Regions from separate parts of the Lachnospira eligens ATCC 27750 genome, predicted to be linked through region 2. Evidence: riboswitches for the same ligand, from Rfam matches in the RefSeq annotation. Region 2 holds a riboswitch; the other holds the start of a gene.

Region 1 (5,333 bases), 150 kb from region 2:
ACAGAACCTGCAAATACTGCAAATGTTACAGCATTGCCGTTAATACATACATCCTGAGTAATCTGGTCATAGGCTCTCTGTATAAATGAGCTGTAAACGCCAAATACAGGCTTTCCGCCGTTAGCAGCGATACCGGAAGCTAATGCAACAGCAGTTTCCTCTGCGATACCAACATCAACAAACTGTTTTCCTGCTTTAGCTCTCATGTCAGCAGTAAATCCCATAACAGTAGGAGTTCCGGCTGTGATTGCAACAACACTCTTATCCTCGTCCATCTTCTTTAACAGATATTCTAAAGAAGCGTCAGAGAAATCAGGCTCTTCGTCCTTGAAAAGAGATTCACCGGTTGCGATATCAAAAGGCATATGCCAGTGCCATTTTTCTTTGTTCTGTTCAGCAGGTGCATAACCCTTGCCTTTAAGCGTATTAATGTGGACAACAACAGCTTTTTTAGTGTCTTTAACCTTTTCAAATGCTTCAATTAAAGAAGCAATATCATTACCCTTATCAACATAGATGTAATCAAGGTTCATTGCCTTAAAAAGATTACATTCAGCCTGTCCGTTTGTTTCACGAAGAAGCTTTAAGTTGGCATAAAGACCACCGTGATTCTCAGCAATAGACATGTCGTTATCGTTAGCAACGATAATCATGTTGCTATTTAATTCAGAAGCAAAATCAAGACCTTCCAAAGCCTCACCGCCGCTTAAAGAACCATCACCTATAACAGCAATTACATTGCCGTCTTCACCGTTTAAATCTCTTGCTTTGGCAAGACCGCAGGCAAGACTTATAGAAGTTGAAGTATGACCTACAGTAAAGAAATCATGTTCGCTTTCGTTCGGATTAGTGTATCCTGACACATCATCATAATGCTCCTCATAAAGATATGCGTCTTTTCTTCCAGTGAGCATCTTGTGTGGATAACACTGGTGTGATACATCAAATACGATTTTATCTTTAGGCGAATCAAATACATAATGCATGGCAATGATTGCTTCTACCATACCGAAGTTAGGACCAAAATGTCCACCGTGTCTGCTGGCTCTTGTAAGAAGGGCGTGACGCATTTCCTCTGCAAGGACATTAAGCTGCATGATGTTTAATTTCTTCACATCAGCAGGACTGTTAATATTCTCAATATACATGTTTTCTGATACTCCTTATCTTAGATTTTAATACATTTTATATAATAACACCTAAAGTCAGGTTTAGGTCAAGAGAAATTCGTATTATATCTGCAAATGGCTGGATAGACATGAATAAAGGTAGTCAGCCTGTGGTATAAGCCATCCTGCCAGAACGGAATAGAAACCCCCATGAGAAGGTAGCTCGTGGGGGTTTCGTGCATAACTTGAATATAGTTATCTATCCAATGGCCTTATATCATGCGATATTGGATATTACAAGTGTATTCTTTTTAATTCAATTATTACAAAATTATTAGATAATAATATAAGAACATATAAAAATGAAAAACAATCGGATTGAAACTTAAAAATCTGCCGGATTGAAAATGCAAAATCAATCGGATTGGGTTATGATATTTTACTAATCACTATTTGAATAGTTGAAATCCCTTGGGATCCATGATAACATAATAAACGAGTAGTTTTCAAAACAAAAGAGGGGTAAACCTGCAGAAATGCAGGGACACAAAGCTACAAGTCTAAGTTGATTCAGTAGTCTGGGGAGTATTGGATATATTGAAGATATAAGATGGTTGAGTTGCAGATGATGTCATGGAATGTGATGTTGTCTGCTTTTTTGTTTTTGAAGGGAAGTGAGGGAATAATTTATGAATGAACAAGTTAAAAATGCATATGAGAAGATTAAAATGCTGTGTGAAAAATTAGATAATGCTGATTATTCAGAGTTTTCTAATGCTGCCACAATGGAAGAATTGGATTTATGGCAAAAGGAGAATGGGGTTGTATTACCTGAAAATTATAAAGAATGGCTTCTTTTAAGCAAATATAGTTATATTGCAGGAGGAGTATTGGAATTATTTATGCCATCAAAGAATGGATATTATGGTCAGCTTGTTCCAGAGGAATTTATAGTAGTAGGAAATGTAATTGGAGATGGGGAGAGATTGTGCTTCGATGTAAATATGGGTGAATTTGTCCGTTACGACCATGGCTATATCAGGGAAGTGGGTGACTTTACTAATATACTGAACTGGGCAATAGAATATTTGAAAATAATGTTAGAAGCTGTAAATGATAAAATTCGTTTTGTTTCTAGAAATGATTTGTTAAGAAGAAAAGCGATTCAGGGATTTTGGATTCATGAGCGTGAATTATTAAATAATGGGCGTTGTACAAGACAGTGGAATGGGGACGAAATAGAAGCTATATATAATATAAATTTAGACACTGGCAATAAAAGAATTTATGCCGGAAAACCTGTTCAATATAAAAATGGAGAAAAACTGACAGATGAGAATGGAACACCTGTAAGATATGAAGGGCATCATATGATGAGTTATCAGGAACACCCAGAGTATATAGGAGAGTGGAAAAATATACAGGCATTGACACCAGAGGAACATATATTGGGTGCGCATGGACAAGGAAAGAGAGGATAATAAATATGTATACAAAGATAGAGATACCAGAAAATAACAGTTTAAAGAGTAAGATTGAAGAATTATATGAGTGGTGTGACAAGCGGGACAATGATGATGAACTTGGAAAAACATATTTTAATGAACCAATAGATGAAGATAAATTAAATAAATGGGAGGAGGCAAATGGCGTAAAGATTCCAGAGACATATAAGGAATGGCTCAGATTTACAGAAAAATGTCTGATTGATGGAACGAGTGCGATGTTTTGGGGAACAGATGATTTTCATCATAATTTTATGCCAGATAATCTGACGGTTATAGGAGAAATGTCAGGAGATGGAGAAGTAGTATGCTTCTCCAATGATAATGGCGAATTCATGGGATATTATGAAGGAGATATTACATATAGAACAAATGATTTTTCTCAGGTTATTGATCAAATATTTGAGAGAAATAGCGCTTGGGGTGGATTGTCTAAGGAAGATATAGAATTGTTTATGGAATTTTGTGAAAGAAATAAAAGGGAAAAAGCAGAAATGGAACACGATGATTAACATATCATGGGTTCGGTATAAAGAGAAAAAATGTATGACAGCAATAATAGCTGCTTCATTAGCTGTAGCGTTGATATGGCATTAATTATTAATGTGCTTTAATAAAGAGATGCGGGGTAAAATTATGAATTATATATATGACTATATTTCAGAAGAAAGAAAAAAAGAAATAGCATATATGAATATTGTTGATACATATAATCGTACGGGATATTTAGACATTCCAGGGGATAAGGTTGTCAAAAGCAAAGATGAATATTTTTTATTTTGGTATAATTCACCGGATACACTTTGTCTCAGGCAGTAGATAGAAGAAACAGGCTCGTCTAGTATTGGAAAAAAAAGATATATGCTAATATATGGTGATAAATATATGGATATCGAGATACCTAATGAAAACTGGAAGGAAAAAGTGGAATTTCCAGATGATGCTCATCCGGAAAACTTTAACATGAATACAGATAAATTAAAAATATACAATACAATTGATATGAGTTTTTTAAGAGATTGTGAATACAAAATTGATATATGTAAGATGCTTTCAGAATACATACATGGAGATGCTTTATGGTTTAAGATTAAAAAAATAAAATTTTTATTGATGATGAAATTATAGTGGAGGAATTCTGATTGAAGTATATAATTAATTTTATGAGTGTAAAAAGGGGAAATATATGGCAGCAATAATAGCAGTTGCATTAATTGTAGCATGGTTATTTATAGGAAATTATCTTCCAAAGATAATAAGGTATATTATAAGCGCTATATTAGATGTTGTTGCAATAGTGCTATTTATAATGACACCAATGAGCCTTATTATAAGAATAATAATTATAGTTCTATTGGCTTTTATGGCAATCATATGGCTGGCAAAGTTTAACAGATTTAATGGTAATAAAAAGATAGAATGGGAACAATCAAGGGTAGACGGTATCATGTTTACAGTGGGGGTAATAATAATTACATTAATTATTGATTTGTTTTAATAGAAATAAAAAACGAGGTAAAATTATGGATTATATATATGATTATATTTCAGAAGAAAGAAAAAAAGAAATAGCAGATATGAATATTGTTGATACATATAATCGTACGGGATATTTAGACATTCCAGGGGATAAGGTTGTCAAAAGCAAAGATGAATATTTTTTATTCTGGCATAATTTAGAGGATACACTTTGCCTCAGGCAGCAGATAGAAGAAACAGGCTCGTCTAGTATTGGAAAAAAAAGATATATGCTCATATATGGTGATAAATATATGAATATAGACATACCTGATGAAAATTGGATGGAAAAGGATGAATATCCCAATAATGATCCAACGTTTAATATAAATACAGAGAAGATGAAGCAATATAATACAATAGACTTAAGTTTTTTAAAGAATTGTGATTATAAAACTGATATATGTAAGATGCTTTCAGAATACATACATGGGGATGCTATATGGTTTAAGATTATGAAAAATAGGATTTTTATAGATGATGAGATGATAGTGGAAGAATTTTGAGCTTTATTAATTGAGAATTAAAAGAAAATGAAATAAGAGAATATAGGCTGGAATATCTCATATGTGATTAGAAATATAAAAATCGTGTTTTTAAGTTTGAAGGTGTAACTTTTGTTTTCCAAACGATTGGGGAGAGATATACATAAAGTTTTGATAAAAAGAGAGAAAACCTACTAGTTCGTTGATTATTATAAATATAGTAGGTAGCATTAACACATATTCAAGATAATTGACAGTAACAAGACCTACTAATCAGGCAGGAAGAAGCCTTTTTAGTAGGTTTTATAAGTATAAAATGAATGTTCATTCCTCTGGAAAGTAGGAAAAAGACCTACTAAGGAGAAACATTTTAACAGATTGGTAGGTGAACTGGTGGGAGAATGAAAAGAGGCTGCCTGAAATAACCTACTAAATTATGAGATTGATAATGGTTAGTGGGTTTTAGTGATTTCCGGCTGCCAGATAATCAGGAAAAGCATACATAGGATTTTGATGAGCAGATTTTAATATGCAGATTTAATGTTCCAAAGACGCATTGAAACGAGAAAACATTTATGATAAAATAAAAATCAATATTGAATATGAAGCAGTGCCGCCGGACAGCGGGGCTGAATAAGGAGGATATAATGGAGCAGTATAAGCAGGAATTTATAGATTTCATGGTAGAGAGTGATGTGTTAAAGTTTGGAGATTTT
Region 2 (5,333 bases):
ATTGCCATCACCATATGGCATAGGAACATTTGGCAAGGATGCATATGATTTTGTTACATTTGTTAAAGAGTGTAATCATAAGTACTGGCAGGTACTTCCGTTAGGACCAACTACTTATGGTGACAGCCCATATCAGTCATATTCTGCATTTGCAGGCAATCCGTACTTTGTTGATCTTGATATGCTTATTGAGGAGGGGTTCTTGTTAAAGTCAGAGGTTATTTCAAGAGACTGGGGCGATGGAATTGTGCCTGTAAATGTTTCTGAAGATGACGCTGTTAATGGAAGATTCGGAACCTACAGAGATGGAAATATTGGCGACGAAAGATATGTCAGTTATGAGAAGATATATAATAACAGATTTGATATATTAAGAATTGCTTACGACAGATTTAGGGATGCATGTGCAGAAAGCAAGAAGACGCTTGCCAAGGGACTTCCTCTTTATAAGCAGTTTGATAATTTTGTTAAAGATAATGCAGACTGGCTTGAGGATTATGCTCTGTTTATGGCATTAAAGTCTCACTTTAACAATGTCTCATGGGGTGAATGGGAAACTGATATAAAGTTCAGAAAGCCAGAGGCGATGAGCCAATATGAAGAACAGCTTTCGGATGATATAGGATACTGGAAATTCATACAGTTTGAATTCTACAGACAGTGGAATGCGCTTAAACAATATGCTAATAGTAATGGTATAGAGATTATAGGTGATATACCTATTTATATGGGATATGACAGCGTAGATGTATGGGCTAATCAGGGAGAATTCCAGCTGGATGAGAATTTAACACCGATAAAGGTTGCAGGTGTACCGCCAGATGCATTTTCTGATGCAGGACAAAAATGGGGCAATCCTCTTTATGATTATGATAAAATGGAAGCAAATGGATTCAGCTGGTGGAGAAAGAGAATGGCAGCCTCAGCAAAGCTGTATGATGTCATAAGAATTGACCATTTTATAGGAATTGTGAAGTACTATACAATTCCATCAGATATGCCTGATGCAAGACAGGGTGAGTACAGACAGGGACCGGGACAGAAACTGCTTGATGTTATTAATGAATCTATCGGTGATAAGAAGATTATTGCTGAAGACTTAGGTGTTGAAGTTCCTGAAGTGGCAAAGATTCTTAAAGAAAATGGATATCCGGGAATGAAGGTCCTTGAATTTGCATTTGGAGGAGATAGAAAGAATCCGCATCTTCCATATAATTATAAACAAAATCTTGTGTGCTATGGTGGAACTCATGATAACGAAACCTTGCTTGGTTTCTTTGAAGACAGGGGCGACTGGGAATTAGGATATGCTTATGACTATCTTGATACAAGAGATAAGGGAAGAATGGTTGACCAGGTATTCAGGGCTGCGTATTCAAGCGTTGCTGTTCTTACAGTATTTGCTGTTCAGGACATTCTAAAGCTTGGAAACTGGGCAAGAATGAATCTTCCATCAAGCATGGGCAATAACTGGAAATGGCGAATGCAGAAAGGTCAGTTAGGCCAACATGAACTGGAATGCATGAGATATCTTGCAAGTGTATTTGATAGAGAAAGAAAGTAATATTAGGATGGGGAAGGAAATTGGTAATAAATTTCCTCCCCCTTTTTTGAATGAAAAATAAAAAATAGTTCGATGGTACTATTTACATATTTTAGATTGGTGGTATTATATTCATATAAAGAGACAAGTTAATATGTTGGCAAAGTAGTCGAAAGGCTATGACGCAAAGCCAAGGGTCTTAACTGATTTTATCAGAATGACAGCCGGTTGCATTACAATCAACGCAAATGATTAGTATTTTTCAGGCATCCGGTTATCGGGTGCCTTTTTTGTTGAACGGGGGATATGGATATGAAAAGGAATAATTCTAAAAAGTGGATTAAAAATGTAACGATAGCAACAGCAGTACTTGTATTTGGTATCGGTGTTGGTTTCGCGGCTAAAGTAGCAGGAACACCTAATTCAGATAATGATGGTGCCAAAACAATAGTTGCGGCAGCTAATGATGCAACAGATTCAGTAGTTAAGGAAACAATTGCCCAGAAAGAAACAGAAACTGATACAGAGACAGCTGCTATAGAGGCAACAACTGAAGTTACAACAGAAGAAGCCACAGAGGCAGTAACAGAACAGAGCAGTACAATTGCAGAGACTCAGCCACAGACAGAGACTGCCACAGAGGCAGTTCAGGTAACAGAACATACGGAGGCTGCGACAAAAGCACCAGTACCTGTTGTACAGACTCCATCAGATGAAAGAGTTGCACAGGTTATATCAGGAATCAATGCAGAACGTGCAGCAGCAGGTGTGTCTGCAGTTACATATGATGCAATTCTTACAGATATGGCTCAGGTAAGAGCATCAGAGAATGCAGTTAATGATTACTTTGTTATAGAGAATGGCAAGCATAAAAGACCAGATGGAAGAAATGCTTCTTCAATATGTTCAGATTTTGGACAGGCCGGATATTTCGGTGAGGTCATGGGCAGATATCAGACAAGCCCTGTAGAGATAGTAAATGGCTGGCACAATTCAGCAACACATTATGCATGTATGACAAGTACTAAGTACAGCAGAGTTGGTGTAGGTGTTGCAGCAGACTCAGAAGGATACCTTTACTGGGTAGCAATCTTCATGGATTAATTATAAGCAGACAATAAATTACATAATATAGATACAACTTAATATGGTAAGAACAATGTATTTGCGGCATTGTTTTTATAAAGCTTCACAAGAAGCGAAACCCTCACATTCCTCTCCCGTTGTGTGAGGGTTTCTTTTTGCGCGAGTAGCGCGGAGAATATACTTAATGAAAGGACAGGCATGCTTGCATGGCCTGTCCTTTTGTTAAGTATATTCGAGAAGCACCGCGACAATGCCATAACGAAGTTATGGCATCTGCGCTACTCGCAAGGAGAATATAATTATATGCTTGCAATGTGTATACATATATGGTAATATTCTTTGTGCGGTAGACAGTTGTTTATCAGAGAAAGACATTGAAGAACAATTGTCTTTGTAAAACGGACAATAGAAAGGTACAGACGCAGTATGGCAGATAATATTAAGTATTATGTCGTTAAGCAAAAGGCTCTGCCTGAGGTTCTGCTTAAGGTAGCGGAGACGAACAGAATTATTGAGACTGAAAATATATCTGTTGCAGATGCTACAGAGAAAGTTGGAATAAGCAGAAGTTCTTATTACAAGTATAAGGATGATATTTTTCCGTTTAGAGAGAATGTAAAGGGTAAAACCATTACATTTGTATTGTCTATGGACGATGAACCAGGGCTGCTTTCCCTGGTATTGAAGAAGGTTGCAGAATTCAAGGCGAATATTCTTACTATTCATCAGACAATTCCTGTTAATGGAATTGCTTCGCTGACGCTCAGCGTGGATATTCTTCCAACTACAGGAGATTCTTCAGAAATGATAGAGCAGATAGAAAGACTTAAAGGGGTAAGATATCTTAAGATATTAAGCAGTGATGCATCTATCTGATATATAAGCAATTAAAGAAAACGGAGGCAGATATGGCAAAGATTGCAGTGTTAGGTTATGGAACAGTAGGATCAGGAGTGGTTGAGGTATTAAATACCAATGGTGCTTCAATTGCAAAGAGAGCAGGAGATACTATTGAGGTTAAGAGTGTACTTGATTTAAGAGATTTTCCTGGAGATCCAATTCAGGATAAAATCGTTCATGATATAGATCTTATAATTAATGACCCTGAGATAGAGGTTGTTGTTGAGGTTATGGGTGGTGTAGAGCCGGCATTTACATTTGTTAAGAAGGCACTTGAAGCAGGAAAGAGTGTGTGTACATCTAATAAGGCACTTGTTGCTGCACACGGTCCGGAGCTTCTTGAGATGGCTAAAGAAAGAAAACTTAATTTCATGTTTGAGGCATCAGTAGGCGGTGGAATTCCAATTATCAGACCGCTTAACCAGTCTCTTACAGCAGATGAGATTACTAAGATTACAGGTATTCTTAATGGAACAACTAACTATATTCTTACTAAGATGAGCAGAGAAGGAATCTCATATCAGGAGGTTCTTAAAGAGGCACAGGCACTCGGATATGCAGAAAGAAATCCGGAGGCTGATGTTGAAGGTTACGATGCATGCAGAAAAATAGCAATTCTTACATCACTTGCATTTGGAAATACAGTGAAATTCGAGGAAGTGTATACAGAGGGAATAACAAAGATTTCTAATGAAGATTTTGCATATGCTAAAGAACTTGGATGCGTTATCAAACTTCTTGCAACAAGCTACAGCAAGGATGGCAAGGTATATGCAATAACAGCACCATTCATGATTGACAGCACACATCCATTATATAATGTTAATGACGTTCTTAACGGAATCTATGTACACGGCAATGTATTAGGAGATGTAATGTTCTTCGGAGCAGGAGCAGGAAAGCTTCCAACAGCAAGTGCTGTAGTATCAGATGTAGTTGACTGTGTTAAGCATAAGGGTAAAAATGTTATGACAATCTGGAGTTCAGTAAAGCAGGAGCTTGGTGATACATTTGACGAGACAAGAAGATTCTTTGTAAGAATTAAGGGCGATGATGTCCAGGCAGCCAAGGCAGCATTTGGTGAAGGACAGGTTGTTAAGGTTGATGGAATTAACGGAGAGTTCGGATTTGTTACAGAGCCTATGACAGAGAGAGCATTTGAAGATGCTAAGGATAAGGTTTCTGTTATAAGCAGAATCAGAATAGATGATACTAAATTACAGTAATAATATAAGGGAGTAAGAGTAATGGTTAAAGTAGTTAAATTTGGTGGAAGTTCACTTGCAAGCGCAGAGCAGTTTAAGAAGGTTGGTAATATTATCCGTGCTGATGAGGACAGAAAGTATGTAGTTCCTTCAGCACCTGGAAAGAGATTTCCAGAGGATACTAAGGTTACTGATATGCTTTACAAATGTTATGCAGAGGCAGAAGCTGGTAAGAATATTGAGAAGAGCCTTAAGGCAATTGAGGAAAGATATAACGAAATAATAAAGGGGCTTGGACTTAAGCTTTCATTAAAGGAACAGTTCGAGACAATCAAGAAGAATTTTGAGGCACTTGCAGGAAAAGATTATGCAGCTTCAAGAGGTGAATATCTTAATGGTATTATCATGGCTAACTATCTTGGATATGAGTTCATAGACGCTGCTACAGTTATCTGCTTCGATAAGGATGGAGAGTTTGATTCAGAAAAGACTAATGAAGTGTGTGAAGCAAAGTTTGCTAATATTGTAAGAGCAGTTGTACCTGGATTTTATGGAGCAATGCCTAACGGAAAGGTTAAGACATTTTCAAGAGGCGGTTC

The links. A riboswitch is a leader RNA that binds a small molecule or an ion and turns the genes downstream of it on or off. The one in region 2 is predicted to bind cyclic di-GMP.
Region 1: linked by a shared signal. The riboswitch ahead of EUBELI_RS02595 (SMI1/KNR4 family protein) and the one ahead of EUBELI_RS01790 (CAP domain-containing protein) in region 2 are both predicted to bind cyclic di-GMP.

What each region holds. Positions count from the first base shown of each region.
Region 1 is NC_012778.1:544,015-549,347, forward strand. It holds gene EUBELI_RS02590 (1-deoxy-D-xylulose-5-phosphate synthase) at 1-1,148, opposite strand, end outside; cyclic di-GMP riboswitch class I at 1,621-1,736, shown strand; gene EUBELI_RS02595 (SMI1/KNR4 family protein) at 1,799-2,590, shown strand; gene EUBELI_RS02600 (SMI1/KNR4 family protein) at 2,596-3,126, shown strand; gene EUBELI_RS02605 (hypothetical protein) at 3,251-3,433, shown strand; gene EUBELI_RS02610 (hypothetical protein) at 3,500-3,742, shown strand; gene EUBELI_RS02615 (hypothetical protein) at 3,801-4,112, shown strand; gene EUBELI_RS02620 (hypothetical protein) at 4,138-4,638, shown strand; gene pyrE (orotate phosphoribosyltransferase) at 5,265-5,333, shown strand, end outside.
Region 2 is NC_012778.1:397,259-402,591, forward strand. It holds gene malQ (4-alpha-glucanotransferase) at 1-1,564, shown strand, start outside; cyclic di-GMP riboswitch class I at 1,693-1,779, shown strand; gene EUBELI_RS01790 (CAP domain-containing protein) at 1,856-2,647, shown strand; gene EUBELI_RS01795 (ACT domain-containing protein) at 3,056-3,505, shown strand; gene EUBELI_RS01800 (homoserine dehydrogenase) at 3,538-4,755, shown strand; gene EUBELI_RS01805 (aspartate kinase) at 4,777-5,333, shown strand, end outside.